4 regions of the Enterococcus sp. AMC1252 genome follow, and region 2 is predicted to be linked to each of the others. Evidence: riboswitches for the same ligand, from Rfam matches in the RefSeq annotation. Region 2 holds a riboswitch; each other region holds the start of a gene.

Region 1 (7,660 bases), 1.5 Mb from region 2:
TGTCCAGTAGTGTAGGTAACTTGAATTTCTAATTTTTTCAAATCAGATTGTTCAGGTGTTTCAGGCTTTTCAGGAGTAACAGGTGTTTCTGGAACTTCAGGAGTCTCAGGAACTTCAGGTTTTTCAGGAGTAGCAGGTGTTTCTGGTACATAGTATGATTGTAAGCCAAATTCTGCTTTTTGATATCCTTTAGTAATCAAGATAACTTTAAGATGTAACTCTTTTTGATACGTCATTTTTTGTAATAAGTTTACTGATTTATTATAGTTTCTACCAAAATCTCTTGCGATCACAGTCGCTTGTGATGCACTATAACCAGCTGCTTCCCATGTACTTGCTTTAACTAATTCATTATAAACTGATGATACATTTGAACTAGTTAATGATAAACCCGTGTACTCTAAGATGTCCGCTTTATTGAATAAAGTGACTGTCTTATTATAATTTGATTCTACCACTGTTGCTGCGTCTGCTGAGCTTGACACCATTGCCAAACTAGCTGAACATAAACTGATTGTTAATCCTGCAAGCATCATACCTTTAAAAAATTTCATAAAAAATACCTCCTCTTTTTTACTACTATTTTATAAATAGTAGCTTGCCTATATTATTATCCATAGAAAATATAAAGTAAATATATATGAGTGATTTCTAATAATGTTTAGAATATATTTATTTTTCATGTAGTTTATCTAGAAATTATCTATATGTTTTGTTGAACAAAATCCTCTTTTATAATAGTTGGCGATTCGATAAATTAATAGTCTCATTAACTTTTCTATTTTGGTATAATATGTGTAGTAATAGTAGAAAGGATCAATAAGGATGAAAAAAGCGATAATTACCAAAACAGTCAATTTATTGGATGGAGGCTGCAATGCTTGTGGTATTATTGAGGATGAAAATTACACCTTGATGATTGATGAGCAGGTTATTCCATTGGAAGTGTTGACTGTCAATTCTATGATAACAGCCATTGCTTTAAAAAATGGCTACAAACGTGAATATCAGATGGATGCTGTCGATGATTATACGTTATATAAAAAAAAGGACTGTCTGGTAACACTGAAGGAAGAGTATGATTTTCTGACGTATTCAAATGATCGAGCGAAAATTGCAACAAAAGATCAAATTATAGACGAAAAAAAATTAGCAGAACAGGTAAATGAAATTTTGGTAGCTCTTTTCAACATAGAGGAGTTAGAGTTTTGTTTTTAAACTTCTCAAAACTTCAAAGACATAAGAAAGAGGTTGGGCATAACTGTTTAAGTTACTCCCAACCTCTTTCTTATTAGTCTATTTGAAAAAGCTCAGACATTCCAATTTTTTCAAATCGTTCTTGTGAGTCAGAAGGCTGTTCATCATGATCGTAGACCAATAATTTGAAATCTTCTGTTTTAGGGATACGCTCAAATGAATCACTGGCAATTAAGAGTATTATTTGCTGACAAAGCCACTCAAGAACTGTTTCGATATCTTGTTCGTCTTCTACCCAGTCATCAAATAGATGAAGCGAGGCAACCCGTTGATTTTCATCCCAGTCACTAGCATTATATTTCAGTTCTTGTATTTGGGCTTTACTGAGGCCTTTACTTGTATAATAATCGGTGGTTTCTTGCCAAAGATCTACAGTATTGAAGTAAAGGTTGATTTCACCTTCTTCATAAATAGTGCAGTCTAAAGCAAATACATAAAAAATTTCGTCAGAATGATCTAGTAAAAAATTATCGATACTATCTGTTAAAAAGCTGAAAAAGAATTCTTGTTGTTTTTCTAAAAAGTTTTCCATGCATATCCTCCAAATGTTGACTCTTTTAATATTGAAACAGATAAATCCTTGTCTGTCTATGTAAAGTTACTATTTGAGAAAAAACAGCTATTATTTAAGAAAATGTAAAGATTTTTTTAGTTTAAAATATTTGTTTTTCTGTAGGGCATCTAATAGAGCTATAGATGTAAAGTACTTTTCATTAAATAACATAAATATTGAAGTTCAGTTTCTATAAAATTTAATTTGACTTTGTGATTCGATACGATTATAGTTTAAAATGAATTAAATACTTGTTAGGTGAGGCTCCTATATAAACACAGGCTACTGCTCAGAAATGTCGAAAGACAGGTACGGGTAGGACAGAATTCGTCGAATTAAGGCGTTTTCCAAAGTAGCTAAAAGCAATGCTTTTTACGTTATATAGTGCTAAAACTCAACGAAGAGAAGATCATGGTAAGTTTATAGATAAGTGGCGAATGTCATGTGTTTAAACTTTGTAATCTAATCCCTTCGCTGAGTATTCTTGGTGAGGGGATTTTTTCTTTTACATGAGAAACCATTAGAGCTGTAGAAAGGAATAAACAATGAAAAAATCTGTAAAAATAGTGATTATTACCCTATTATCGATTCTTCTTGTGGTTGTGAGTGTGGGCTGTTATGCAGCTATATCGTTCCAAACGGCAAAAGAGGAGAGTGAATCAAAACTTCCTAATAAAAACCAAAACTTTACTGGTGATGAGCAAACGAGTGATAAAGAGTTAACCGTTATGGTCGTTGGGAATGATTCTAGAGATGATGATGAAGATCAGGGACGGTCAGATACGTTGATGGTCGCTCACTATGATGGAAAAACGAAACAACCTAAATTGATTTCGATCATGAGAGACAGTTACGTGACGTTTCCTGATGGCGGGCAAGATAAAATAAATGCAGCATACGCATATGGCGGTGCACAAATGACAAAAGATGTTTTGAAATCGAACTTTGATTTACCAATCAATTATTATGTTGTCATGGACTTTAAAGAATTCAGTGACATCATTGATGAGCTTTATCCAAAAGGAGTAACGATCGATGCTGAAAAAGATATCAACTTAGACGGTGTGGATATTCTGAAAGGGAAGCAGACATTGCATGGAAATAGTTTATTGCAATATGCTCGCTTTAGAATGGATGAAGAAGGGGATTTTGGCCGTATTAGACGTCAGCAGCAAGTGATGGATGCTTTGGTCGAGCAATCTAAAGATTTGATTCCAGTATGGGAACTGCCTCAAGTTGCTGGAAAAATGGTTGGGAAAATCGATACAAATGTACCAACAAGTTTATTGATCGATTTAGCGAAGGACTTTCTTTCTGGAAAAGTGAAGCCGTTAAAATCACTATCTGTTCCAATAGAGGGATCATGGAACTTTAATGATTATACCGAATCTGGTAGTGTAATCGAACTTGATGAGCAGAAAAATGCTCAAGCGATCCAGGATTTTATGAAAGATAAGTAAAATGGAATTATAAAAGTGAAGTTGATCTGTCTGCTCTTTTTATATTGAGCGGACAGATCATTTTTTTACATAAAATATATTAGCGTATCCCTATGCGTTAAGAGCAGCCTTATGCTATTCTTTAAGAAAACGGTTTATTTAGAAAGAAGGTTTTACTGTGAAAGTCGTAATCATTGGTGCTTCATTTGCTGGCGTATCGGCTGCTTTAGCCATCAGAAAAAAACATCCTAAAGCTGAAATTTATTTAATTGAGAAGCAACAAACAATTGGTTATTTATCTGGTGGCATCAATCTGTATTTTAATGAAACGATTGATTCAATAAAAACAGCTCAGTTTGTTTCGGAACAACAATTGAACGACAACGATATTACTTTATTATTGAGTGCAAAAGTAGTCAGCATGGATTCAAAACAGCATATTATTAAATATGAAAAACAGGATACAGCTTTTTTTATGTCATTTGATAAATTGATTTTAGCAACAGGGTCTAGTCAATGGTCACAGAAAATTTGTGGCAGTAATTCAGAAAAAGTTTTAAAATATAAATTTTTACCTGGCGTTTTAAACGCTATCGAGAAGTTAGAAAATAGTAATAAAATAGGAGTGATCGGTGGTGGTCAAATCGGTGGGGAAGCAGCTGACACTCTGCTAAAAAAAGGCAAAGAAGTTCATCTTTTTGAGAGTATGGATTACTTGCTATTTAAGTATTTTGATGAAGAAATGATTCAACCGGTACAAGCTGAGATGGTTGCTCGTGGTGTTGTGTTTCATTTTGATGAGACAGTAGAAAAAATTACAGATACAGACGAAAGGCTTTTGATCAAAACAAAAAAATCTGAGTTTGTGTGCGATAGTGCTATCTTTGCTATGAACGTTCGTCCTGATTTAGCTTATTTAGATGAACAGATTAGAACACATACGGACCAGACTGTTTTTGTGAATGCCTATTTGCAAACTTCTCAATCTGACATTTTTGCGATTGGTGATTGTATCCAAGTGCCTTACAGTTTATCTAAAGAGTCATTTTACATCCCTTTGGTGAACAATGCTGTAAGAACGGGCTTAGTTGTTGCGCAAAATCTTATAGAACCAACGATGCCATTTGTTGGCTCAATTCGTACGATTGGTACAAAACTTGTTGGCTATTATGTAGCTAGCACTGGATTGACGGAAGCAGAAGGCTTGTTTCATGAACAGCCTATTTCCGTTGCCCGTGTTCAGCAAAAAAGCTCCTTATTTTCTGGGGGGGAAAAAATCTATGGAAAAATAATTTTTGAAAAAGAGAGCCATAAACTATTAGGTGCCCAATTAGTTTCAAAAGCTGATATTCTTGAAAAAATCAACACATTCGCACTTGGGATTCAAATGGGACAAACACTTGAAGAGTTTTACCAAAAAGATTTTTTATATCATCCTTACTATTCCAACGTGATAGACATCACGAACCAGTTAGGTTTTGAAGGTTTGTGGAGTGAAGCAGATGAAGATTGAAGGATTGTTGGATAAAAAAGAGGCAAGAGAAGTTGGCATTTTAAAGAAAGTGATCTTGGCTGGTGGTCGAGTCAATGATGATGAGTTATTGACCTATTTAGGGGTATCAAAAGCATCATTTGAAAGTGATTTAAAGGAGTTAGGCTACTATTTGAAGCCTTATGAAAAAGATTGTTCGTTATTTTATGATGGACAATGGGTAGCGATCCATATGTCAGATCAATTTTCTATTAGTAAAGTTTTGGAGGATTATGTTCGGGCATCGATCAAATTTCAGCTGATTGATTATTTATTTCATTACCGTGAATTTACGATTGCTCAGTTGACGACGAAATTTATGATCAGTGAGTCTTCTTTATTTCGAAAAATCAAAGAACTGAATCTTTTGTTAAAAGAGTTTGATCTTAAAATCCGCAATGGTCAGTTAAAAGGGGAAGAGTTACAGATTCGTTATTTTTATTTTCAAATTTACTGGTTTTTAACACCATATGAAATACATCAAGAAAAAACATTGTCGGTTCAAAATTTGAGAATCATTGAAGCTCTAGAAAAAGCATTGTCACTTACTTTTGAGGAACATAGTAGATTGAAAATCAGTTTGTGGTTGACGATTAGTAAGAAAAGAATCGTTGTTCAGCCAAAAACATTTAAAGAATTATACAGTAAGAGTCAAGTATATGAGCAAGATCCCTTTTTTAAAACATTACGTTCTTTTGTTTTACGTTTTTTTAGTCGATACCCACTGGAAATCGATGAAGAAGAGAGTTTATTACATTTTATCTTTTTAACAAGTATGTCGGTTTTGGCGGAAGCCGATTTTTCCGATTATAGTTTGATTCGAGGACGGCGTACACCAACATCACTAGCAGATACATTTGTGTTAGAGCATGTAATCTTGTATTATCGTCCGCAAAAGTTTTTTCCAGAGCTTGAGAAGAAGATTTTTTATTATTTCTCTCAGATCCATAGCCGGCTATACTTTTTTAAAGGAGAGCTAGAATTGTTTGATCGGGAGAATGTCTGGCAAAAGGAACAAAGTCTTTCCAGTCATCAATTGGCAGATTTTTCTCATACTCTTTTAGATAGAAGTTTGGAATGTTTCGGAGAAAGTTATGAAACTGGTAATAGTCTACATGAATGGTCCTTGGTAAAATATCTAAGTGTATTAGCAATCATTGATTTTGAAATTGTTGGTGAAACTCGAGTTGGGATTGATTTGAAGATGGATCATTTATATAAGGAAGTAATGACTCAGGTTTTGGTCTTGAGTTTGAAAAATTTAAATGGTCTTACTATTGAACCCTATGATTCAAGAATGACCTATGATCTCTTGATCACTAATATCATGAAACCAAATAGCTATCGTTCTGCTAAAGAAATATATGTACTCTCAGAGTTAGGATCAACTTATGATATCAATCAAATCAGAATGAAGATTCGAGAATTGCATAGTAAAAGATAAATTGAACGAAAAAGTCAAAAACAATGATAGTTTGCTCGTTGTTTTTGGCTTTTTCGTTAGTGAGAAAGGCTTATTCAGAAAAACTTTCATTTATTTTTGAAATAAAAAAAAAGATGACGTTTTTAGAAAAGCATTTACGTTTATTATAAATACATGAAATATAAAGCGTTTTCAAATCATATCTAGATTCTTAGGGAAAAAGTGTATATGTCTATTATGCTTTTATTATGAGCCAACTGAATGGACGAACACTTCGGATTTTAAAAATTAGGAGGAATCAACAATGACAGAACAAAAGTACATCATGGCGATCGACCAAGGAACAACAAGTTCAAGAGCAATTATTTTTGATAAAAAAGGGAACAACATCGGCAGTTCTCAAAAAGAATTTACACAAATTTTTCCTAAAGCTGGTTGGGTAGAGCATAATGCAAATGAAATTTGGAATTCTGTTCAGTCCGTTATCGCTGGTGCTTTGATCGAGTCAGGTGTTAAGCCTTCAGATATCGCTGGAATCGGTATTACGAATCAACGTGAAACGACTGTCGTTTGGGACAAAGTAACAGGTCTTCCCATTTATAATGCTATTGTTTGGCAATCACGTCAGTCTTCACCTATTGCGGATCAATTAAAAGAAGATGGGCATGGTGACATGATCCATGAAAGAACAGGCTTGATCGTAGATGCTTATTTTTCAGCAACGAAAATTCGCTGGATTTTAGATAATGTGGAAGGTGCGCAAGAAAGAGCTGATAAAGGCGAGTTATTATTTGGAACGATCGATACTTGGTTAGTCTGGAAATTGACCGGCGGTGAAACGCATGTAACGGATTATTCAAATGCAAGTCGCACGATGTTATTCAATATTCATGATCTAGATTGGGATCAAGATATTTTAGATATATTAAATATCCCTCGAGTGATGCTGCCAAAGGCGACATCGAATTCAGAAGTTTATGGATTGACCAAAAACTATCATTTTTATGGCAGTGAAATTCCTATTTCAGGTATGGCAGGAGATCAACAAGCAGCGTTATTTGGACAAATGGCTTTTGAACCAGGAATGGTCAAAAATACGTATGGTACAGGTTCATTTATTGTGATGAATACAGGTGAAAAACCTCAACTTTCTGATAATAATCTACTGACAACGATTGGTTATGGTATCAACGGTAAAGTGTATTATGCCTTAGAAGGAAGTATATTTGTAGCGGGTTCTGCAGTTCAATGGTTACGTGATGGTTTGAAAATGATTCAAACGGCTGCTGAGTCGGAAGCAGTTGCAAAAGAATCACATAACAAAAATGAAGTTTATGTCGTCCCTGCTTTTACAGGATTGGGTGCACCTTATTGGGACTCTGATGCAAGAGGAGCGGTTTTTGGTTTAACAAGAGGAACAACGAGAGAAGATTTTGTAAAAGCAACATTGCAAGCGG
Region 2 (7,660 bases):
TGGCACATTCATTTTTGATTGGTGGAAGTTTAGTTGGAATGGATGTGAGTATCGCAACCCCAAAAGGATACGAACCAAAAGAAGAAGTGATTGCAATTGCCAAAAAGAATGCAAAAGTAAGTGGTAGTAGAATCCAAATTGTGAACGAACCAGACCAAGCTGCGAAAAATGCAGATGTTTTGGTAACAGACGTTTGGGCAAGTATGGGAGATGAAGCTGAACAAAAAGAGCGGGAAAAAGTATTCAAATCATTCCAAATCAATAATCGACTAGTAGTGCAAGCAAAAAAAGATTATCTATTCTTGCACTGCCTACCTGCTCATAGAGGAGAAGAAGTTTCAGCAGATATTATTGATGGGACGCATTCCGCAATTTATCAAGAAGCGGCCAATCGTCTCCATGCTCAAAAAGCGTTGTTGGTCAAACTTATGACCAACTTATAATAAAGTAGAATGATATGAAACGATATTTTCGTTTCATATCATTCTATTCTTTTTGAAAAACATACATAGACCATTGATTCGTTGTATGATGAGCAGACAATAAGAAGCCGTGGTCAGATAGATACGTTTGGAAATCCGCCGATTTTTTAAATTTAGGCAAAAAGTAATTGATTTTTGCTGTCTCAAAAGAAAAAACAACGAGTCCCTTACGCTTTAAAACCCGATTTATTTCAGACAATGCGTTGTCTAAATTATTCCAATGAAAATGTGTTTGAAAAGCCGTTACGAAATCGAATGTTTCAGGAGCAAAACTTAGGCTATGAACATCCATTGTTTCAAACTTAAGTGTTTCATTTTGAGTGTTCTTTTTTGCTTGCGCTATGGCGTCTTTAGAAATGTCTATGCCTGTTATAGATAATGAATTTGCTTGTTGTAAAAGATAGCGGCTTGAGACACCATTTCCTACACCGATATCTAGAATCGCCATTTTATCTCTCAAAACAATCTTTGTCATTGTCCATTTTACTAAAGGAAGATAAACGCGATTCCAAAGGTGCATCAGCCCAATGCCAATATACCCAGTTGGCTTTTTTGATTGTTGTAACAAAATCCAAAATAAACAGATCAATAACACGCTGATGCAGCAGATGAGCAAGATAAACATAAAAAAACTCCTTTACTCTATATTCAACTCTTTTAATTAGTATACAATAAAAAAACAACTGTTAGAAAAAATAGGGAGAAATTTCTTTCAAATTTTTAACTAAAAAGAAATTATTTACCCGATAATCCGTCGATTCTGTTAAAATTAAAGGAAATCTTTAATATATAGCAGAAAATGTTAAGTTTTGTTTGTAGTTTCGCCTTGTTTTTAGTAGAATGAAACTGTATGAATAGAATAAAAGTGAGGTGTAGATAAATGGGTTTTACAGATGAAACTGTACGTTTTGATTTTGATGACAGTCGTAAGAAGGAAGTAAGTGAGACTCTAGCTACTGTATACAAGGCTTTAGAGGAAAAAGGATATAATCCGATCAATCAGATTGTGGGCTATTTGCTTTCTGGAGACCCGGCCTACATTCCTCGTTATCAAGACGCTCGAAATTTGATTCGTCGTCACGAACGGGATGAGATCATGGAAGAGCTGGTTAAATATTACTTATCTGATCATGGAATCACTATTCGATGAGAGTAATGGGACTTGATGTCGGCTCTAAGACAGTAGGAATTGCAGTGAGCGATCCATTTGGCTGGACGGCACAAGGTGTCGAGATTATTCGAATCAACGAAGAGCAGGAAGAATTTGGTTTTGAACGTTTAGCAGAATTAGTCGAAGAATATGAAGTGACACGTTTTGTCGTGGGACTTCCCAAAAATATGAATAATTCAATCGGACCTAGAGCTGAAGCATCAATGGCTTATGGTAAGAAAATCGAAGACATGTTTCAAATTCCTGTTACTTATCAAGATGAACGTTTGACGACAGTTCAAGCTGAACGTATGTTAGTTGAACAAGCGAATACATCTAGAGCCAAAAGAAAAAAAGTGATTGATAAGGTAGCTGCTGTCATGATATTACAAAATTATTTAGACGGCGCTAGCAATAAAATTTAAATGACTTGTTAAAAAACAAGGATAAGATAAAAGGAGAGCAAGACAAATGACAGAAGAACATAACCATGATCATGATCACGAAGGGCATGAGCATATCACCTTAGTTGATGAACAAGGAAACGAAACCTTATATGAAATTTTATTAACAGTAGACGGACAAGAAGAATTTGGTAAAAACTACGTGCTTCTATATCCAGCTGGTGTTCCAGAGGAAGAAGATGTAGAATTGCAAGCTTATGCATACATCGAAAACAACGAAGGAACAGAAGGGGAATTACAACAAATCGAAACAGACGCTGAATGGGATATGATCGAAGAAGTGTTTAACACATTCATGGCGGAAGAAGAAGAATAGTATTTACGAAAGAGTTGAGTCCATACTTTATGGACTCAGCTTTTTTAATTTGATAGATTGCTCATACTACAAAACAAGGAGACAGCCCTTAAGCAGTCTCCTTGTTCGCCTATTACAAGTCAAAGTCAATGTCGCTGTAATCTACACATGGCAAGTCTCTTGGGTGGATTGAGGAATTAACTGAAAAAGTTATTTTTAATGGTTGAGCTGAATAATTATATAAATCAAAAATTCGGTTTCCGCTAGTCCAACCTTTTATTGTCTCATCCAATATATTGGTATTTACTGTTACAGGACTATTAGTATAGAAGAACTTTCTAGATGCGACTTGCCAAGAATAACCATGATCGTAAAGTTCTTCAAGAAGAAAACTTTCTTTATCTTCTGACTCAGCTTTAAATTTTATTGCGTATTTTGATACAAATTCATTTGTTCTTAAGCTACCTACTAAAATCCGAATTTTTTGACCACTTTGGACTACTGCTTCTCTTTTTGCCGGAGCACCTCTCAGTATACTAAAAGGAATGGGGGAACTTGAATTTTCAACAGATTCCTCTGCATCAACATAACTAGTTCCAAAAAACATTCCGACTACTATCAAACATCCTAATACTAATGATTTCTTTCTCATGAAAACAACTCCTTATTTTTAGTAATTTAAATTTAACATAAAGAAAATTATAATTCAAGTTTAAATTATTATTAAAGGATTAATCCGTGAATTTTGCTTGATCTTGAGTATCAGTTAAAGTCTTTGTACTACATCAAGACTTCTATTTTTTATTTAATTCACTTTTGAAATTTGAAGAGAGTACAAACATTCGTTTAGGAAGAAATTAGATAGAAAAATATATTCGTATTCAGATTAACTTAAATAGTGGAAATGAAAACAAACCTAAATTACTCTTTCTCCTTCTGATAATACATCGAAAGAATCAACCCAATAGCAATAAAATTAGCTAAGTAAGCTGTGCCGCCTTGACTGATAAAAGGTAAAGGAATCCCAGTCAAAGGAAGCAGTCCAATGTTAGATCCGATATTTTCAAGGATATGAAACAAGAAATACATAATTATACCTGTTGTGATGTATGCGTAAAATTCACGTTGGGCATTTAATGTGCAAATCAACATTTGATAAATTAGATAAAAGAACAATAAAATTAAGGTACAAGTACCCAAAAAACCATAAGCTTCACCAATCACAGTAAAAATCATATCAGATTCTCGGACTGGAACATAAACCTGCAAATTAGTCATCCCCTTGCCAAGCAATTCTCCTGAACCAATGGCCGTTAACCCACGCGCCTGTTGAAATGAAATCGAGTCCGCATATTCAAAAGGATTGAGCCAAGCGTGGATTCGATTGAATTGATACGGTTTAAAATGTAGAAACGAAAGAACTTTTTGTCCACGTTCAGTCAACACCAACAAGATGCCGCTGACACCAAGCGTGCCTATAATACCAAAGCCGACTGTTAAAATTTTCCAAGAACAGCCCGAAACAAGCACTATACCTAGAAAAATCGAGATAAAAACTAAACTTGTGCCAAAATCTTTTTGATAAAACATCAAAAAGAACACAGGTAAACTAACAACGAATAATTCACCTAACAAACGGAAGTCCTCTTTTATAGTAGAAGGATTTTCTGATTGTTGTCTTTTTCGGGTGACAATATAAGCTAACATCAAAATATAGCCAAGTTTCATGAATTCTGATGGTTGAAATGAAAGTGGACCTAACCGAAGCCAACGCTTTGTTCCTGTAGCGGCAGCCATGACGGGATCATGAAATTTTATAAGTAAGCTCATTAAAAGAAGAGAGAGACTATAAAGGATCGGTGTCGATTGCCATAGATATTTTATAGGGATGAACATCGTGACAAACATTGTTCCAGTCCCTAAAAGAGTCCATAAAAATTGTTTTTTCAGTAAAGAGCCAACTGAGTCAATCGCAGGATCTGCTTGAAAAGCGCCATACTGAGCTAGAAACCCAACAAGTATCAGTAAAAAAACAGGCAAAAGCAAGGCATAATTTACGGGTTCACTTTTTGCGACTAAGGCTTTTCTCATGACACCCCTCCTCGACGTCTAAAAGTTTCTCTAAGCTCAGTTCCCCGTGCATTCAAGGCTATACCCAGAGTAATACTTAAAATTAGTAAACTAGATCCTCCATAACTAATAAAAGGAAATGTTAGTCCAGTCATTGGAATATAACCTAATAGACTGCCAACGTTTACTGTCACTTGAAGGAACAACAGCATACCACAACCAATGTAAAGATAAGAGTAGTAAAGGTTTTTTGATTTTATTGCTAGCAAAAATAAACGAGCAACAATAAAGAACACGGCAAACAAAATACCTAAAGAGAAAATCAACCCTAACTCTTCAATACAAATAGCAAAAATGAAATCTGTATCAGCAGCAGGAAGAAAGCCTTTTTTCTGAATACTATTGCCTAGACCTAATCCAAAAAATCCACCATTATGCATTGCGTAGTAAGCATTAGATGTCTGAAATCCTTTGCCGGTCGGATCAATGAAGGGATTTTGCATTACTTCAAAACGTGTGACTAAATAACTGAATTTCTGCGGCATCCAATCTGTCGGGATCGATAACAAAAGAACAGTTCCTAGTCTTTTTGCCACAACAAATCCAACTAAAGCGAGCGACATAAACAAAGGAGAGAGTCCACTGAACAAAAACAAAACGAGCACAAGGATAAAAATCATGGAAGCACCTGCTATATTAGGCTGTAAAGCCACAAAAAACATAAAGAAACTAGCGACTAGCAATGATTGTTTGTGTTTCTTAAATGTAAAAGGGGTCAAAATATCCTCTTTTGAAAGATTGGATGCCAAATAAAGAATAAGAACCAAAGGCACTAATTCAGATGGTTGAAACAAAAGTACGCCTAGATTGATCCAACGCTTTGCACCACCAACACTAGTACCGATAAAAGGTAATGCAATGATTGAGAGAAAAGTCAGTGCCAAAATGACATACATCATTTGGGGTTTGCGAAGGACGTTTAAATTGATTCGATATACAAAACTCATGCAAACCAAGCTAAACAGAAAATACATGGTTTGTTTGACTGCTTTACTGGCCGTTCCTAACTCACTATCTAATAATTGATAAGAGCTAGAACTATAAACCATTAAGACACCAACAACACACAGGATTAGATAAGGGATAAAAATGTAAAAGTCTAAATAATGGAGTTTGGATAATCGCTTAGGCCAACTCATTGTTTTACTCCATCATTCAAAAATTCGTGAATGGTTGTTGTATTTTGTTTCTCTTCAACTTTACGTCCGTCATCATCAATCAACATGTCTTCCGTATTTGCCTGTTGATTGCTAGTAAAATTATTATTTTTCATCTTATTGACTTGAGATTGTGCTATCTCTTTTCCCTTATGAAAGCTGATTGCTGCACAGCTCCCGATTCCTGTAAAAATCAGGGTGACACAAAGAACCATATAAATTAAGAATTTCTTTCCTGTTTTCATTTTTTATTCCTCGCTAATCGTTTTAATTGATCATCAAATAAAGTTCGGCTTTAGGAATTGTTTTAGATGGGGATAAAGAGTTCTTTTTGCTATGAGTAATGGGTGACAGACGATTCAAGTCGAGTTTCTTCAATTGGTATAGATTCACCTCCAAAATCAAGTATTCTGCCTACATTATTCGAAAAAAACAAAAAACCTTCGCATAAAATGACTCAGCGAAGGGGGATTGATTTCAGCACAAATAGAGCTTCTCATCATTCTCATCGTTGAGTTTTAGCACTATGAAACGTAAAAAGCAGAGCTTTTAGCTACTTTGTGAAAAGCCTTAATTCGACAATTCCTGTCCTACCCATTACTGTCTTTCGACATTTTTGAGCAGTAGCCTGTGTTTCCATAGGAGCCTCACCTAACAAGTTATTTTGATCGCCCTAAATATAGTGAATATAGCTAGTAAAGTCAACTAGGTAAGTATTAAATTTTTTATAATAAAAGTAACTGTTTTTGAACTAGTATGGAACAGATCATAGAAAATGTTGCCCTCGTATCCAAATGACATACATCTTTTCTTTAACTTTTCTTAAGCTTATACAGAAAAAAGACAGAATAAATAAAAATTGACAGAAGATTCGAGATAACATTTGATAGATGAAACTAGATTTTTTTAGTCAGCAGTTTTATTTTATGTTTAGCAAACAAATCATTAAACAAATAAAAGATCAAGTGCTATAATAGGTGATGTAACAGGTTTGAAATCTGTACTATAAAAATAGGATAATTTATATGATTAGTTATTTTGTTCTTTTTAATAAAGGGTTTTTCGGTATGTAACAGCATTTTAAAAGAAGTGTAACAGATGGCGGAGAAAAGCAGGAATGGCGCTGAAGTGATTGTAGAAAGTTTAAAAAACCATCATGTCGACTATGTTTTTGGGATTCCGGGAGCGAAAATTGACGGTTTGTTTAATGCACTAGTCGATGATGGACCAGAATTGATTGTCACACGTCATGAACAAAATGCAGCCTTTATGGCAGCGGCTGTCGGGCGGTTGACTGGAAATCCCGGTGTAGTAGTTGCTACAAGTGGTCCAGGGGCAAGTAATCTAGCAACAGGTTTAGTCACAGCGACAGCAGAAGGAGATCCTGTATTGGCAATAGGCGGTCAAGTGAAGCGTAGAGACTTATTGAAATTAACCCACCAAAGTATGAATAACGCTGCTTTGTTTGAACCAATTACTAAGTACAGTGCAGAAATTCAAGATCCAGAGACGATTTCGGAAGTTTTAGCAAATGCTTATCGATTGGCGAAGTCCTCCAAAAAAGGAGCTAGTTTTATTAGTATTCCTCAAGATGTCGTGGATGGTCCAGTAGAATCTGCTAGTATCAACCCTTTAAATGATCCTAAAATTGGTTCGGCTTCATCTGACGATATTCAGCATCTTTCAAAACTAATTCAAGCAGCAGAGTTGCCTGTCCTGCTAATTGGGATGAGAGCCTCTACCGAAAAAGAAGCTAAAGCGATTCGTGAAATTGTAGCGAAAACTGAAATTCCAGTTGTTGAAACATTTCAAGCAGCTGGGGTTATCTCTAGAGAATTGGAAGGTCATTTCTTTGGACGAATCGGTTTGTTCCGTAATCAGCCAGGAGATATGTTATTAAAGCGTAGTGACTTAGTCATTGCTGTCGGCTATGATCCAATCGAATACGAGGCTAGAAATTGGAATGCCGAAGGAGAGGCTAA
Region 3 (7,660 bases), 810 kb from region 2:
GTATTCATTTAATTTTTTAAACAAATTCTATTGACATCAAAAGCTATTTGCGTTAATATCAAACAGCATTAGTTACTAATACTATTAGCTATTAATGGTAGAAGTAATTATTTTGAAAAAAGGAGGAGTCATATGTCATTCGCAGAAGAGGCCGAACAAGAACTTATGCGTCTAATGGTTCAAAATCGACATAGCGCATTTAGCAGACTTGAAAAGAGCAATCAAGGTGAAAGTATTGTAATTAAGTTTCTTTATCGTTATGGTGGACCAACAAGTCCCAAACATCTTGCTGAATCACTAAATCTATCCAGCGCACGTATTGCAGTGGTTTTAGGGAGTTTAGAAAAAAAGGGACAAATCGAACGTAAGATGCATCCTGATGATCGTCGTCGTATCCATGTTACGCTAACTGAATGCGGTAAAAAAGCTGCAAAGCTTCAAAAGAAAGAAATGCGTGATAAGATTGTTCAAGTTTTTAAACTAATGGGAGAACCAGACACAAAGCAGTTCATCGAGCTAACGGCAAAATTCGTAGACTACTCCCAAAAAATTTCCCAGAAAGAGGAAGGTGACCAATAGTGAAGATTTTCAAATATCTCGGCAAATACTGGTATGCGGTCATCGCAGTTCTTGTGCTTTTAGTCGTACAGGCAAATAGTGATTTAAGCTTACCAAAATTAACATCGGGTATCGTCGATGTCGGTATCCAACAAGGAGGGCTTGAATATTCCACACCTGAAAAAATCAGGAAAACAACTCTTCAGGGAATTGAAATGTTCATGACAGATGATGAGAAAAAAATAATTGAAGACAATTATAAACAAACAACTGAAAAAATCGATGGGAAAGAAGTTGAAGTTTATAAATTAAATCTTCAGGAAGGCATGACAGAAGCCAAATTGGCAGATATCTTTAATCTGCCAATGATGATGCTTGCTTCTGCTCAATCTAAAGATTCATCTAGTGGTAGTGAAGCCAAAACAATTATTGATGAGTACAAAACGGTTGGAGAAAATGCTGCTAAAGCGAAACAACTTGGCGAAGAAGCAACTAACTTAGGAGAACAAGCGAAAGCAGCAGGTGCTGCGGCAGCTTCAGCGACGGATGTCGCTACAGCAACTGAACAAGGTGAGAAAGCTCAAGAACTAGCTGCACAAGCCCAAGCAAAGGGCGACGAAGCGAAAGCGTTAGCTGAATCAATTAAAACAACAACCGACGCTATGCCTGCAAAAGTCGAAGCTGCTCGTAAAGAGACTAAAAAGGGCTTAGGCGATTTAGGTGCGGATTCCATGAAAACAGTGGGGATTCAATTAACACTAGCTGAATATAAAGCACTAGATATGAATACACAACAAATTCAAACAGATTACATGGTCAAAACAGGGACAAAAATGGTTCTCTTAACCCTTGTTTCCGCTGTAGCTGCAATTATCGTTGGGCTGATTGCCTCATTAGTAGCAGCATCTGTTGGTCGAAACTTGCGTGTGGGACAATATGAACGTACGCTACAATTTTCAAATACTGAAATGGAGAAATTTTCTCCTGCTTCATTGATCACACGTAATACCAATGACATTCAACAAATGCAAATGGGGATCGTGATGATCATGCGTATCGTGTTATACGCACCGATCTTAGGTATTGGCGGGATTTATAATGTTTATCAAACAGGAACAGGCATGGGCTGGATTGTCGGTGTGGCTGTTGCAGCTGTTTTAGTTTTAGTCTTAAGCCTACTTTTAACAACGATGCCTAAGTTTAAAGCCTTACAAAACTTAGTTGATAGAGTAAACTTGGTTTCTCGTGAGATCATTACTGGTTTACCTGTTATCCGTGCATTTTCTCGTGAAAAATTTGAAGAAAAACGTTTTGATGGTGCTAATACTGATTTAATGAAAACTCAATTATTCGTTAACCGTGCAATGTCTATTATGATGCCGGTCATGATGTTATTGATGAATGGTATTTCTGTTCTTATCGTTTGGGTCGGCGGACATAATATGAACAACGGCCAACTACAAGTTGGGGATATGATGGCCTTTATCACATATACAATGCAAATCGTTATGGCCTTTATGATGTTATCAATGGTTTCAATCATTCTACCTCGTGCCAATGTAGCTGCTGGTCGTGTGGAAGAGGTTCTTGAAACAGAACCTACAATCAAAGATCCAGAGCATCCTAAAGATGACCACGACTTCAAAGGTGAAGTGAAATTTGAAGCGGTGGAATTCCGTTATGGAGATGCTGATGAAGATGTGTTACATCACATCAACTTTATTGCTAAGCCTGGTCAAACAACAGCTTTGATTGGTTCAACTGGTTCAGGTAAATCAACAATCGTTAACTTGATTCCACGTTTGTTTGATGTAACGGGCGGACGAATCACAATCGATGGCATCGATATTCGTGAAATGAGCTTACACAAGTTACACGAAATCATTGGATTTGTACCGCAAAAAGGAATCTTATTCTCAGGTGATATTGCTTCAAATATCAAGTTTGGCGATGCAAATATCTCAGATGCACAAATGAAAAAAGCCGCTGAAATTGCACAAGCTGAAGAATTCATTGATTCAAATGAAAAAGGCTATGATCGTGAAATTTCGCAAGGTGGAACGAACGTTTCTGGCGGACAAAAACAACGTCTATCAATTGCCCGTGCCTTAGCGAAAAATCCTAAAATCTTGATCTTTGATGACTCATTCTCAGCACTTGATAATAAAACGGATGTAGCCTTGCGTAAAGCTTTATCTGAAAATATCAAAGGGGCTACACAAATCATCGTCGCACAAAAAATCTCTACGATCCTGCATGCCGATAATATTATCGTATTGAACGAAGGTCGCGTTGTAGATCATGGAACACATGATGAGTTAATGAAATCATCCACTGTCTATCAAGAAATTGCCCAATCACAATTGAGCAATGCTGAATTAGGCATAGAAGAAGCTGAGTAGGGAGGAGCGAATAATAATGGCAGAACAAAAACAAAATCGCCCTCGTGGCGGACGCGGACCTGGACATGGCGCTCCAGTGGAAAAAGCCAAAGATTTTAAAGGAACACTCAAAAAATTAATCTCCTATATTGGTGCTTATAAAATACCCGTTTTCTTTGTAATGATCTTTGCAATTGCTTCAACCGTGTTTAATATTTGGGGTCCAAAAATTTTATCACAAGCAATCACAGAATTATTCAATGGTTTAATCAAAAAATATCAAGGAACTGGCGGCATTGATTTTAACAAAATCGGTGGGATCTTGCTATTTATGCTAGGACTTTACTTAGTTGCATCTGCTTTTGGGATCATACAAGGTTGGATCATGTCAACAATTTCACAAAAAATCACGTATCGTATGCGTAAAGAAATTTCAGAAAAAATCAATCGCATGCCGATGAACTATTTTGAAAGCCGTACAACTGGTGAAGTATTATCACGTATTACCAATGACGTAGATACATTAGGTCAATCTCTAAACCAATCAATCACTCAGTTGATTACATCTGTTTTCACAATCATTGGTGTTATCATAATGATGCTATCGATTTCTGTGCAAATGACAGGTATTGCGATTTTGATCGTACCAATTTCAATGATTTTGATTTTGATTGTTGTAAAAAATTCGCAAAAATACTTTAAAACACAACAAGAATATCTTGGTGTAATCAATGGTAAAGTAGAAGAAACAATCGGTGGCTATAACATTGTGCGCCTATTCAACGATGAAGAAAATTCACTTAAAGAATTTAAAACACAAAATGATGTCTTATTCAAATCAGCTTGGAAATCACAATTTCTTTCTGGTTTGATGCAACCAATCATGAACTTTGTCGGAAATTTAGGGTACGTTGCAGTAGCGATTTTTGGTGGGATTTTAGCTTATAATGGTACGATTACAGTCGGAGATATTCAAGCGTTCATCCAATACGTTCGTAACTTGACGCAACCTATAGCTCAATTGGCTCAAGTATCGAATTTACTTCAATCAATGGCAGCAGCAGCAGAACGTGTCTTTGAATTCCTTGAAGAAGACGAAGAAGCTCAAACCGTTCCAAATCCAGTTAAAATCGATAAAGCTAAAGGAATGGTCGACTTTGAACATGTTCGTTTTGGTTATACACCAGACAAAATCATTATCAATGATTTCAGTTCTCATGTTGATCCAGGGCAAACTGTAGCAATCGTTGGTCCTACTGGTGCAGGTAAAACAACAATGGTTAAACTATTGATGCGTTTTTACGATGTAACATCTGGTGCAATTAAAATCGACGGTCATAATATCAAAGACTTTAACCGCGCAGACTTACGTAAAAATATCGGGATGGTTTTACAAGATACTTGGTTATTTAAAGGAACCATCATGGAAAATCTTCGTTATGGACGTCTAGATGCGACGGATGAAGAGGTTTACGCAGCAGCAAAAGCGGCTCATGTTAATCATTTTATCCAAACATTGCCTGGTGGCTACAATATGGAATTAAATGAGGAGTCTTCAAATATTTCCCAAGGGCAAAAACAACTATTAACGATTGCTCGTGCAATCTTGGCAGATAAACCAATATTGATTCTTGATGAAGCGACGTCATCTGTTGATACAAGAACAGAAGGGTTGATCCAAGGAGCTATGAATAACTTAATGTCTGGTCGTACATCATTTGTTATTGCGCACCGTTTATCAACGATCAAAGATGCGGATAAGATTCTGTATATGCAAGATGGTGACATCAAAGAACAAGGAACACATGAAGAATTACTTGCGCAAGGTGGCTATTATGCGTCACTTTATAACTCACAATTTGAAGAGTTAGACGAGTAAAAAAGTTTAGAAAGAAGAGGATGGGACAGAAGTGTTTAACTCCGAGAATTAAGAAGGAGTTGCTTCTGCGCCCACCGTTTATTCGGATTCCTTGAGGCTGAGATGTAACTCATAGAGTTATGTTCCAGCTTTTTTTTTATCTAGACACAAATTAGTGTTATAAAATCGTGGACGTAAAGTTAAGAAAAACTAAAGAGTCTTAAAACAACTTGAAAAAATTTTTTTTCAAGGGTATTATTGTGAAAATTAAATAGATAAATAACCTTGTTAGGTGAGGCTCCTATACAAACATAGGCTATTGCGCAGAAACGTCGAAAGACGCCAATGTGTAAAACAGGAATTGTCGAATTAAGGCTTTTCATAAAATAGCTAAGAATGTTTCTTTACGTTGTATAGTGCTAAAACTCAGACGATGAGATTGATTGAAAGTCAAACGTCTTAGGAAAAAAATGTTTGGCTTTTTTCTTTTGGTGTATAAAAAACTATTTTGTGTACCGACTGTAGGTCGTCTTAATACCTGTTTGTGTTATTTTTGGAACGTGGTTAGATGGTGGACGAGATGACTGCTAGATGAGCCACTCCCATCAATTAGGAATTATAATCATTTAGCGTTTTTTTAGTTGAATGACATCCCTGTGAGAAGGGCTTATAAAATGCCTTTAAAGTAACTGCTTTACTGAATATATGAATGAAGGGATCTATCGCATGTATACGTTAAAAGAAAAGAAATTTACCCCAGCCATTTTAAGTGTCGTATTTTTTTCATTACTAACCTTTTTAGTTGTAAAAAAAGTCCCATGGTTTATTCAATTAGATTCTGCGATTTATCGCTTTAGTTGGAAACCTAATGAATTGTTAACTAATATTGTGGAGTTAATTGCCAAAAGTGCTACGATCGTACCGATTTTTATTGTGTGCCTTATAGTTTCATTTATACTTTGGCGAAATAAACATAAAGTATTGGCGGTTTGGCTGATCAGCAATGTTTTAGTAGTCAGTGTTTTTGGGTTTATTTTGAAGCAGCTTGTTGCGAGACAGCGACCAAATGTGGAGCAGTTAGCTGAACGAACTTCATATAGTTTTCCTAGTGGTCATTCGCTTTTAGCCATGTGTTTAGCTTGTTCGATGATTTTGATTATACAAACTGTTTATTTAAAGAAAACGTCTTTAAAAAATACTTTAATTGGTTATGTTCTTTTGATTGGCTTGAGTCGAATTTACTTACGAGTTCATTTTCCGAGTGATGTGATTGCAGGTTTTCTTTTAAGTTATGCTTGGGTAAATATTTCTTTTGCCTTCTTACAAAGAGTGTATCTTAATAGGGAATTTTCGACCTCTAATGCTAAAAAAAGGTTCATCCAGAGAACTATTTTAGGTGCCCTATCATTGCTTTTATTGCTCGTTGCTGGAGCTTCCGTTTATGGTGCTACGGTATATCAAAAAGTCCAAAAAACTGCTGATAAAATGTATCAACCACTAAATCGAAAAACAAAACCAGCAGAGTTAGGAAATAGTGAGCCGGTTAGTTTCTTACTTTTAGGCATCGCAAATGATTCTAAGCGTAAAACAGATTTTCGTGCAAATACAATCATGGTTGTGACCGTCAATAATCAACTAAAGAAAACGACGATCACCAGTATTCCTAGAGATGCTTATGTCGAAATTGTTGGAAAAGATGGTGTATATGACAAAATCAATCATGCCCATTCATTTGGTGGTGACGAGATGATGATCAATACAGTTGAGCATTACTTAGATATCCCAATCAATCATTATTTTGTGATCAATATGGATGGATTAGCTGCTTTAAGTGATGCAGTTGGCGGCGTTACGGTCAACAATGATTTTGAGTTTGATGCAGAAGGAATTCATTATCCAAAAGGTGAACAGCATCTAGGGGGTTGGGAAACATTACAGTATGCGAGAATGCGCTATGAAGACCCTTTAGGCGATTATGGCAGACAAAAAAGACAACGAGAAGTAACGATTCAACTTACTAAAGAATTAACTTCGATGAAAAGTGTGTTTCGCTATCAAGAGTTACTGAATGTCATAGGTGAAAATGGTCAAACGGATATGACACTAGATCAAATGACGCTCTTGATGAAAAATTATCAGAAAGCCTTAGAGAACATTGAAAGTTATCAAATGCAAGGTGAAGGATTTACTGGAGATGGTTTTACTGGAGAAGAAGGGATTTCATATCAGAGTATTTCCGATGAGGAGAAACAAAAAATCATGACTGAATTAAAGAAACAATTGAATATAGTAGAGCAGTAAAGAAACCAGCTCATTTTTTTCAACTTCCAATTGTCAGATGTCTTTTTCTTTTGGTATAATCTGATTTATAGAAGTGGAGGAATGTTAGTATGATAAAAGTAGCAATCATCGGATACGGAAACCTTGGACGCGGGGTTGAACGTTCGATAAAACAAAATAAAGATATGGAATTAGTGGGGGTTTTTACAAGAAGAGCTCCTAAAACCGTGGAAACAGAAGGTGCTGAAACATTTACGATGGACCAGCTGAAACGGAAAAAAGGCGAAATTGATGTCTGTATTCTTTGTGGTGGGTCAGCGACAGATTTACCTACACAAACACCAGAATGGGCTCATTTATTCAACACGATCGATAGTTTTGATACGCACGCTAAAATCCCGGAACATTTTGCTAAAGTAGATCAAGTAGCCAAAGAAAATCAAACAACATCAATTATTTCAACGGGATGGGATCCAGGGTTGTTTAGTTTGAATCGCTTGTATGCTCAAAGTATTTTGCCAGTTGGGCAGACGAATACCTTTTGGGGTAAAGGGGTCAGTCAAGGGCACTCTGATGCACTAAG
Region 4 (7,660 bases), 740 kb from region 2:
TATAAATGTCGCTTGTTGTGCTGGATCTAAGTCTTGATAGTTGCCACCAACCAATTGTGGACAGATAACAAAGTACATTAATAAATACGTCGTAATATCAAAAACTGAGCTAGTGGGGCCTAACCACGTCATAAACGAACCGATTTTTGAAGCCTCCCACTTCTTAGGTTGCTCCAAATATTCATCATCCACATGATCCCATGGAATCGACATGCAAGAAATATCATAAATCAAATTTAAAAACAGCAATTGCAATGGCAACATTGGTAAGAATGGTAAAAAGATACTGGCAACAACGACTGAAAACATGTTTCCGAAATTGGAACTTGCTGTCATTTTGACATATTTCATGATATTCCCAAAAGTTGTTCTCCCTGCTAATAGACCACGCTCAAGAACCATCAAGTCTTTTTCCAACAAGATGACATCTGCAGATTCTTTCGCAATATCTACAGCTGTGTCAACAGAAATACCCACATCAGCTTCTTTCATCGCAGGCGCATCATTGATTCCATCACCCATGAAACCAACCGTATGTCCAGCTTCTCTTAACACCTGAACGATTCTCGTTTTTTGTTGAGGTGTTAATTTCACAAATATATTATACTTTTCTGCAATCGTTCTTAATTCAAAATCATTCATTCGTGTGATTTCATTACCAATGATCAGCTCTTCATTGGCTAATCCAACTTGTTTACACACAGATTTTGTCACTAACGCATTATCACCTGTCAAAACTTTAACACCGACTCCATGATTTTTTAACGTTTCTAAAGCTGCTTTTGTCGTTTCTTTTGGAGGATCAAGAAAGGCAAGATAGCCGATTAAAACCATTTCATTTTCATCAGAAACAGAAAATTCATCAATCGTTGCTGGATTTGTTTTTTGAGAAACCGCCAATACACGTAATCCGTCTTCATTTAATTCTTCAACTGTTTTTAAAATTTCATTTTTAAGTCCTTCAGTTAAAGGCATAACTGCACCTTGATAATCAACGAAGCTTGAAATGTCCAACATTTCTTCTACGGCACCTTTTGTGATCATTTGCGTTTTTCCAGAAGTATCTTCGATCACGACACTCATGCGACGACGTTTAAAATCAAATGGAATTTCATCTACTTTTCGATAATCAGAAGGATCGATTGATAGCTCTGATTTCGCTACATCAATGATGGCAACATCCATTAAATTTTTCAATCCTGTTTGATAATAGCTATTGAAAAAAGCATGGCGTAATACGCGGCTGTCTTCTTTTCCAGCACAATCTAAATGATATTCTAGGATAATTTTGTCTTGGGTTAGTGTCCCTGTTTTATCTGTACATAAAATATCGATTGCACCAAAGTTTTGAATCGCATTCAAGTTTTTAATGATCGTTCCTTTTTTCGCCATGCTTGAAGCACCTTTTACAAGATTAGTTGTAACAATCATCGGTAACATTTCTGGTGTCAATCCAACTGCAACAGATAACCCAAAAAGAAAGGCTTCAACCCAATCGCCCTTTGTTAGGCCATTGATCAAAAATACTGCCGGTGCCATCACTAACATAAACCGAATCAACAACCATGACGTTCTACTAATCCCCACTTCAAAATTTGTTTGAGGATTTTTATTGGAAACATCTTGCGCTACTTTACCAAAAAGTGTATCGTTTCCTACTGAAACGATAATGCCTTCCGCGCTACCACTTATGACATTACTGCCCATAAAAACGATGTTCTCGTATTCTGTTTCAACACTATTCACCTTTAATTTATAGTCTGCTCTTTTTTCTACAGGATAACTCTCACCAGTCATAGCCGATTGAGAAACAAATAAATCTTTGGTTTTCGTTAGTCGTATATCAGCTGGAATCATGTCTCCTGCCGATAATTTTACGATATCTCCGCAAACAATTTCTTCTATTGGCAATTCAACTGTCTTCTTTCTACGAATGACAGTTGCTGTAACTTTTACCAAATTATTCAATTTTTCGGCTGCTTGATTTGATTTAACTGATTGAATCAAGGTCATAGTTCCACTAATCAAAACCATTGCTAAAATAATCAATACACCGACAAGATCACGATCAGCTGGCGGTGCAATCACATAATCAGTGATAAATGAAATGATTGCCAACGTAAGCAAGACAATTGTAAAAGGGGTAAAATAGGCTTTGATTATTTCAATGAACAATGGTGTTTTTTTACCATGTGTAATGACATTTTCTCCGTATTCTTCTCTAGATAGGACAGCTTGTTGATGTGTTAATCCTCCTTTTGAAGCGTTGAAATACGTGATGATATTTTCTATCGAGTTTCTTGCAAAATATTCATAGGATTGATTACTCTTTTTTGTTACTAGTACTCTTTTCTCCATTTATTTCTCCTTCTTTCTAAAACTCTGATCACTGAAATGGTAACCGCTGCCTCTACACAATCGTTCATTCAATTTCAATGATTTGGTATTTTTAGGGGACGGACTAATGGAAAAAGAAGTACTGTTATCGGAGGAAGCTACTTGACTATACTAGAAACAAATAGACAATAGTATCCACATATTTTTAACAACAGGCTCTTTTTACATAAGTCCTTGATCATCTGACTACTGTCATCCATTTGTTTCCATCTCCTTTAGTGTTATATATTTAATAATTTCTGGCTTTCCTGCATTCTTTTTAGTATTGAGCTTTTTCTCAAATTTTTTTAAGATCACTTGACCATCTGAAAAGGAATTCCCGATACTACGATACCCAAAATGATCATAAAACCCCCAAGCTTGCTTGCGTCCAGTTAAAAATATAGATTGAAAATTCATAAGCTCTGCAAGGTTTTCAGCAAATTCAAGTAATTTTTTCCCTACACCAAATCCTTGATAATTTTCATTGATGGCCACTTGTTTGATTTGAGCAATTGTTTGGTTTTTCTTTGAAAGAAGTAACGTTCCCACAACACTTCCATCAATCATCGCTGCCATGTGAATATCCTTTTTTTCATTTAAGGGAACCTCCTTGATCCACGCTTTACCTGCAGTTGTTTTTAATAATTTATTTCTTAAATCTATTCCTGACCAATATTCTTCGCTGTTCCAATTTACGATTTTTACCCTCACTGTTTTACCATATTGATTCCTCCGTTCTTTTAGTTATTCATTTGATTGATTTCTATGACTTCTGATAACTGAGATAATTCTGAAATAATCGTATTTACTGCAAGTGTCCCATTCCTTGTTGCTTCGATTTCCAAAAATAGTCGAACTTTTTTTCCAGCTAAATCTGTACAAGAAAATTTAGTGAACGTTAAACAGTACTTGTCCAACAACTGGATAATCTCTGTTCTAAGCATAACTTCGCTAGTATTACTTGCAATAACGGACAGATAATGAACCGAGTCTGTTTGTTCCTCTTCTCTTTGAACGGTGTAGTCATCTATTTTGAACGATAAATTCCTTAACAAAATATTGACTAGCATTAAAATGATTGCACACACGACTCCTTCGATCACAAATCCAGCCCCAATCATACTGCCAACTGCTGCTGAGCACCATAAAGTTGCCGCTGTGTTGACGCCAGTCACACTAAATCCTTCCCTTAAAATCACTCCTCCAGCAAGAAATCCAATCCCGCTGACCACTTGCGCTGCTACTCGTGTTGGACTACTGTCGTCTTGAATCAAAGAAGATAATGAAACAAATTGACATGAACCGAATGTTACTAAGGTCATCGTTCTCATGCCAGCTAATTTTTTTCGCCACTGTCTTTCTGCCCCAATGATCATTCCTGCAAAAATACTGGCCATAATGTTTATTAAAAATTCATATCTTTGCTCCTTTCTTGGATTTGCTTTTTAATGGCGTTCTCTTGGTCTTTTCGTTCGTCAAGTACTGTTCATCATCTACTCTGCCTTTCGATCAATCATAGTGATTCACAGCATTTTTCCTGCGACGAATCTTTGATGAAAAAGCAAAAAACCTTCCGCCAAAACTCAGCGGAAGGTCATAAATAAGCGCACAAAAAAAAGCCTGCATGATCTAGTCGTTGAGTTTTGGCACTATACAACGTAAAAAGCAGAGCTTTTAGCTACCTTATGAAAAGCCTTGTAATCGACAATCCCTGTTCTACCCATTGGCATCTCTCGATGTTTTTGGGCAGTAGCCTGTGTTTGTATAGGAGCCTCACCTAACAAATCTATTTAGTTATCTTACAGGTGCCACTATACCATCGTTGTAAAACAAATGTCAATATTTTTTTATTTATTTCAAAAAATATTTTTGATTTAAGAGTAAAAAGCAAGTAACCACTACTACAAGACGTATATCTGTCGTCATCATAGCAGCGGTCACCTTATATTTATTAAATTTTTTCAACTTCAATCACTGAATTTCCGGCTACTTGTGGCGGAATCGACATTGTCATTGCAGGTAAACCGACGAGTGTAAATTTAATTTTATCTCCTGATTTCAAATCATTCTCTGCGACACCATCAGCAAATTGCTCTTTTGAGATATTCAGAATAACACCATCATTTTTCATCATACCAACGATTTTTTCTGGATCTTCGATTGCTTCAACTTCCTTTAAAACCAAACGAGTCGAATGATCCACCGTATCATTTTCTTTAGCATCTTCAACTAAAATTGCTGTAAACACTGATCTTGCTTGTTCATTGTTTTTAGATGTTTCTTCCGTTGTTTTACTTTGCTTACTACTCATAGAGGTTTTTTCACTTCCTTTTGGTGAGTCTTCCTTATTCTTCGTACATGCGCCTAAAGAAGCCAATGAGAAAATTGTTAGTATTGTTAATGCGATTTTTTTCATAGATTTTCCTCCAATACTGATACTTTATTATAAGCTATACTCTCTGTGGTAGTCCATCATCATCCTTTACCATCAAAAAAAGCCGTCTAGTAAATAGACAGCTAACCATTTCTACGATCATTCCCTGACATCGTTATTTCTTGTGCTAAATAGCGAATACGTTCCATGATTCGACGAGCCTTTAAAGGTTCTTGTTCGCCACGTTGCGTCACAGATAAGTGCTTTTCTAAATCTTTTAAATCAAGGTTGGATGAAAAAAACGTCACTAATTGTTCCTGCATTCGATATTGTAAAATAACGCTTAACACGTCATCTCTAATCCACGAAGTCATTGATTCTGCACCCAAATCATCAATCATTAAAACAGGTGATTTTTTGACAGCATCCAATTTAGGCCCAACCATATCTTTACCGATTGCTTGTTTCATTTCAACTGTAAAGGTTGGAAAATGAACAATCGTTGTGACAAACCCACGTTCAGCTAAGCTGTTGGCAATTGCACCGAGTAAGAAGGATTTACCTACGCCAAATGTTCCTTGTAAATAAAGACCTTTATGAAATTCTTTTGGATTAGAAGTATACTCGTTTAAAAATTTCATTGTTTCTGCCATGGCTTGAGCACGCCCTTGAGATGCTGTGTCAAATCTACTTAAACTTGCTTCTCGAACATCTTTCGGCATATCCATTGCTCGAACTCTTTTGCGAATCTCATCTTCTCTTTGTTTGGCAATTAGTGCTTCTGTTGGAACGTATGTAACATCAATATAATGGAAATTCAAGGTTAATTTAGGTTCATATCCAGGAGCGATCATTGTTGGGTCGTTCAATTGGTACTTGCGTTTTTCTTGAACAAACTCATATAATTTTGAATAACTTTTCCGAATATCATCATCCGTCAATCGTTCACGATTTTCCTGAATAAAGGTTTGGACATCGGTATCTTTCAATACAACCTCAACTAACTCATTATATCGCTCACCCATATCTCTGCTTTGAATGATTCTTGACATCTCTTTCCCTACATCTTCCATTAATTTCCACCACCTTTATTTAAAAAATCTTGAATTTCTTTATCAAGACGCGCTTGTTCCTCTTTGGATAATTTCTGCTCCTCTACAGGATTCTCTACCCAATCTGGTAAAGTCTCTTGACGAATCGGTCGATTATTTTGGCCATAGCGCTGTCTTGTTTGCTTTTGTTCTTTGCCTTTTTTAGCGATTTCACGTACATGCTCGATTGCCTTTTCAGGTGAGAAGATACCACTTTGCGCCCATTCATTAGCAATCCGATTTACATAATCAGCTTTTAGTGTTGGTTGTTTTTGAATATTGTAAACGTAATTGATCAAAACGTTGATTACGCTATTAGGCAAGCCAGATTTACTCACTAAATATTTGACCAATGAACGTTCTTGAGGCGTTGTATACCCCCCACGTTCATTTTTTAATGCCTCCAAATAATTGAGAGGGAAGTTTTTTTCGCTATCCATGATCATCTGGATATCTTGGGTTGAAAGACCATTCATTTTTAGTGAGTTATAGCGATAGGTTTGTTGATCCTCAGCAGATAAATCAACGGACTCATTCTTTTGAAACTCACTAATTCTTTGTTTTTTATCTGGATCATAGGTTCGATAGACCGCTCTTTCAAAGTCTTTGACATCAATCTTGCTTGTATAATAATCAAATGACTTGGAACAAAAATCGATCATATCCAATTCAGTGATCCCAAATAATTTATGAAAAACAAAAACTTCCTCTTTGAATCCATTGCTATTATCAGGCAATTTAATTCCAAGTTTTTCGATTCCTTGAACAAAATACGCCCAATCAAAACTTTCATCAACTGCACTGACGGTTTGTGCTGGTCGCGGATCGATAAAAGATTGCTCCATTCTGCTTAACTGCTCACTTTCAGAAATAATTTGCTCCTCTTTGAAAGTATACACATCTTTAAACCCAACTGAAATTTCTTCATAACCTGTTAAATTTACGAATGTTGGTTTAAATCGATCAAATAATTTATCTAATTTTCTTTGTCCTACACTGTTTAAAAGTGTCAATGACAAGACTTCATCTTTAAAAAAGCGTTCAGCCGTTTCAGGATGATTCAAGCGATATAAGAAATGCACACCTAACTCAGCATCGTTTTTAAAAAAAGTCGATAATAATCCGATTCCTTCTAACTTCTTTCTTGCTACTTCGATTTGTTTTATACTCATATCCATCATCGTAATCAAATCAGCATGAAAAAGTGATTCGCTAATGCTTGTTCCTTCTACTTCTGATAAAAGTGTCACATACAAACTGAAAGCCTCAGCCCCAATAATCGGCTGATACAAAAGGGTCAGTATCATTTGCTCTTGATTGGATAAGGGGTAGGGAATTGCTGCTTGAAAAATACTTTTAGGATGGACTTCTTTCCAATTGTCTTTCAAGGAAAGACCTCCTTATTCATTCGTTGTATCTGAATTTGAAGATTTTGCTTTATCTACGATACCTTGCAATTCTTTTAAAAATACACTCATATCTTTAAATTGACGATATACACTGGCAAATCGAATATAAGCAATTTCATCTAAATTGACCAAATCTTCCATGACATATTCGCCGACTAAAGTAGTTGAGACTTCATTTTCCCCCAAACTACGCACGCGATTCTCAACATTATCTACGATTTGTTCCATTTGTTCCATGGCAACTGGGCGCTTTTCAGCTGATCGAATCAAGCCACGCAAAATTTTCTCTCTATTAAATTCTTCCCGATCACCATTCTTCTTGATAACGAGCAATGGAGCTGCTTCGATCCGTTCAAATGTTGTGAATCGGTAATTACAATTTTCACATTCTCTGCGGCGACGAATCG

The links. Region 2 has a riboswitch for magnesium ahead of AC4BB5_RS11420 (hypothetical protein). Riboswitches for the same ligand answer to the same signal wherever they lie in the genome.
Region 1: it holds a riboswitch for magnesium, as region 2 does, so the genes downstream of both, AC4BB5_RS04330 (LCP family protein) here and AC4BB5_RS11420 (hypothetical protein) in region 2, are expected to answer to the same signal.
Region 3: it holds a riboswitch for magnesium, as region 2 does, so the genes downstream of both, AC4BB5_RS07595 (phosphatase PAP2/LCP family protein) here and AC4BB5_RS11420 (hypothetical protein) in region 2, are expected to answer to the same signal.
Region 4: it holds a riboswitch for magnesium, as region 2 does, so the genes downstream of both, AC4BB5_RS07900 (MgtC/SapB family protein) here and AC4BB5_RS11420 (hypothetical protein) in region 2, are expected to answer to the same signal.

Annotation. Positions count from the first base shown of each region.
Region 1 is NZ_CM177097.1:936,813-944,472, forward strand. Features, by position in the region: gene AC4BB5_RS04315 (YusW family protein) at 1-554, opposite strand, end outside; gene AC4BB5_RS04320 (DUF4809 family protein) at 826-1,218, shown strand; gene AC4BB5_RS04325 (hypothetical protein) at 1,292-1,789, opposite strand; M-box (ykoK) riboswitch at 2,054-2,222, shown strand; gene AC4BB5_RS04330 (LCP family protein) at 2,356-3,270, shown strand; gene AC4BB5_RS04335 (FAD-dependent oxidoreductase) at 3,428-4,762, shown strand; gene AC4BB5_RS04340 (helix-turn-helix domain-containing protein) at 4,752-6,224, shown strand; gene glpK (glycerol kinase GlpK) at 6,508-7,660, shown strand, end outside.
Region 2 is NZ_CM177097.1:2,408,806-2,416,465, reverse strand. Features, by position in the region: gene argF (ornithine carbamoyltransferase) at 1-443, shown strand, start outside; gene AC4BB5_RS11455 (class I SAM-dependent methyltransferase) at 487-1,107, opposite strand; gene AC4BB5_RS11450 (IreB family regulatory phosphoprotein) at 1,363-1,632, shown strand; gene ruvX (Holliday junction resolvase RuvX) at 1,629-2,057, shown strand; gene AC4BB5_RS11440 (DUF1292 domain-containing protein) at 2,104-2,412, shown strand; gene AC4BB5_RS11435 (hypothetical protein) at 2,525-3,043, opposite strand; gene AC4BB5_RS11430 (FtsW/RodA/SpoVE family cell cycle protein) at 3,313-4,482, opposite strand; gene AC4BB5_RS11425 (FtsW/RodA/SpoVE family cell cycle protein) at 4,479-5,660, opposite strand; gene AC4BB5_RS11420 (hypothetical protein) at 5,657-5,923, opposite strand; M-box (ykoK) riboswitch at 6,175-6,344, opposite strand; gene alsS (acetolactate synthase AlsS) at 6,777-7,660, shown strand, end outside.
Region 3 is NZ_CM177097.1:1,599,349-1,607,008, forward strand. Features, by position in the region: gene AC4BB5_RS07580 (MarR family winged helix-turn-helix transcriptional regulator) at 133-579, shown strand; gene AC4BB5_RS07585 (ABC transporter ATP-binding protein) at 579-2,960, shown strand; gene AC4BB5_RS07590 (ABC transporter ATP-binding protein) at 2,977-4,818, shown strand; M-box (ykoK) riboswitch at 5,075-5,242, shown strand; gene AC4BB5_RS07595 (phosphatase PAP2/LCP family protein) at 5,524-7,098, shown strand; gene AC4BB5_RS07600 (diaminopimelate dehydrogenase) at 7,188-7,660, shown strand, end outside.
Region 4 is NZ_CM177097.1:1,668,686-1,676,345, reverse strand. Features, by position in the region: gene mgtA (magnesium-translocating P-type ATPase) at 1-2,358, opposite strand, end outside; gene AC4BB5_RS07905 (GNAT family N-acetyltransferase) at 2,590-3,090, opposite strand; gene AC4BB5_RS07900 (MgtC/SapB family protein) at 3,120-3,776, opposite strand; M-box (ykoK) riboswitch at 4,001-4,171, opposite strand; gene AC4BB5_RS07895 (hypothetical protein) at 4,331-4,795, opposite strand; gene dnaI (primosomal protein DnaI) at 4,897-5,826, opposite strand; gene AC4BB5_RS07885 (replication initiation and membrane attachment family protein) at 5,826-7,232, opposite strand; gene nrdR (transcriptional regulator NrdR) at 7,245-7,660, opposite strand, start outside.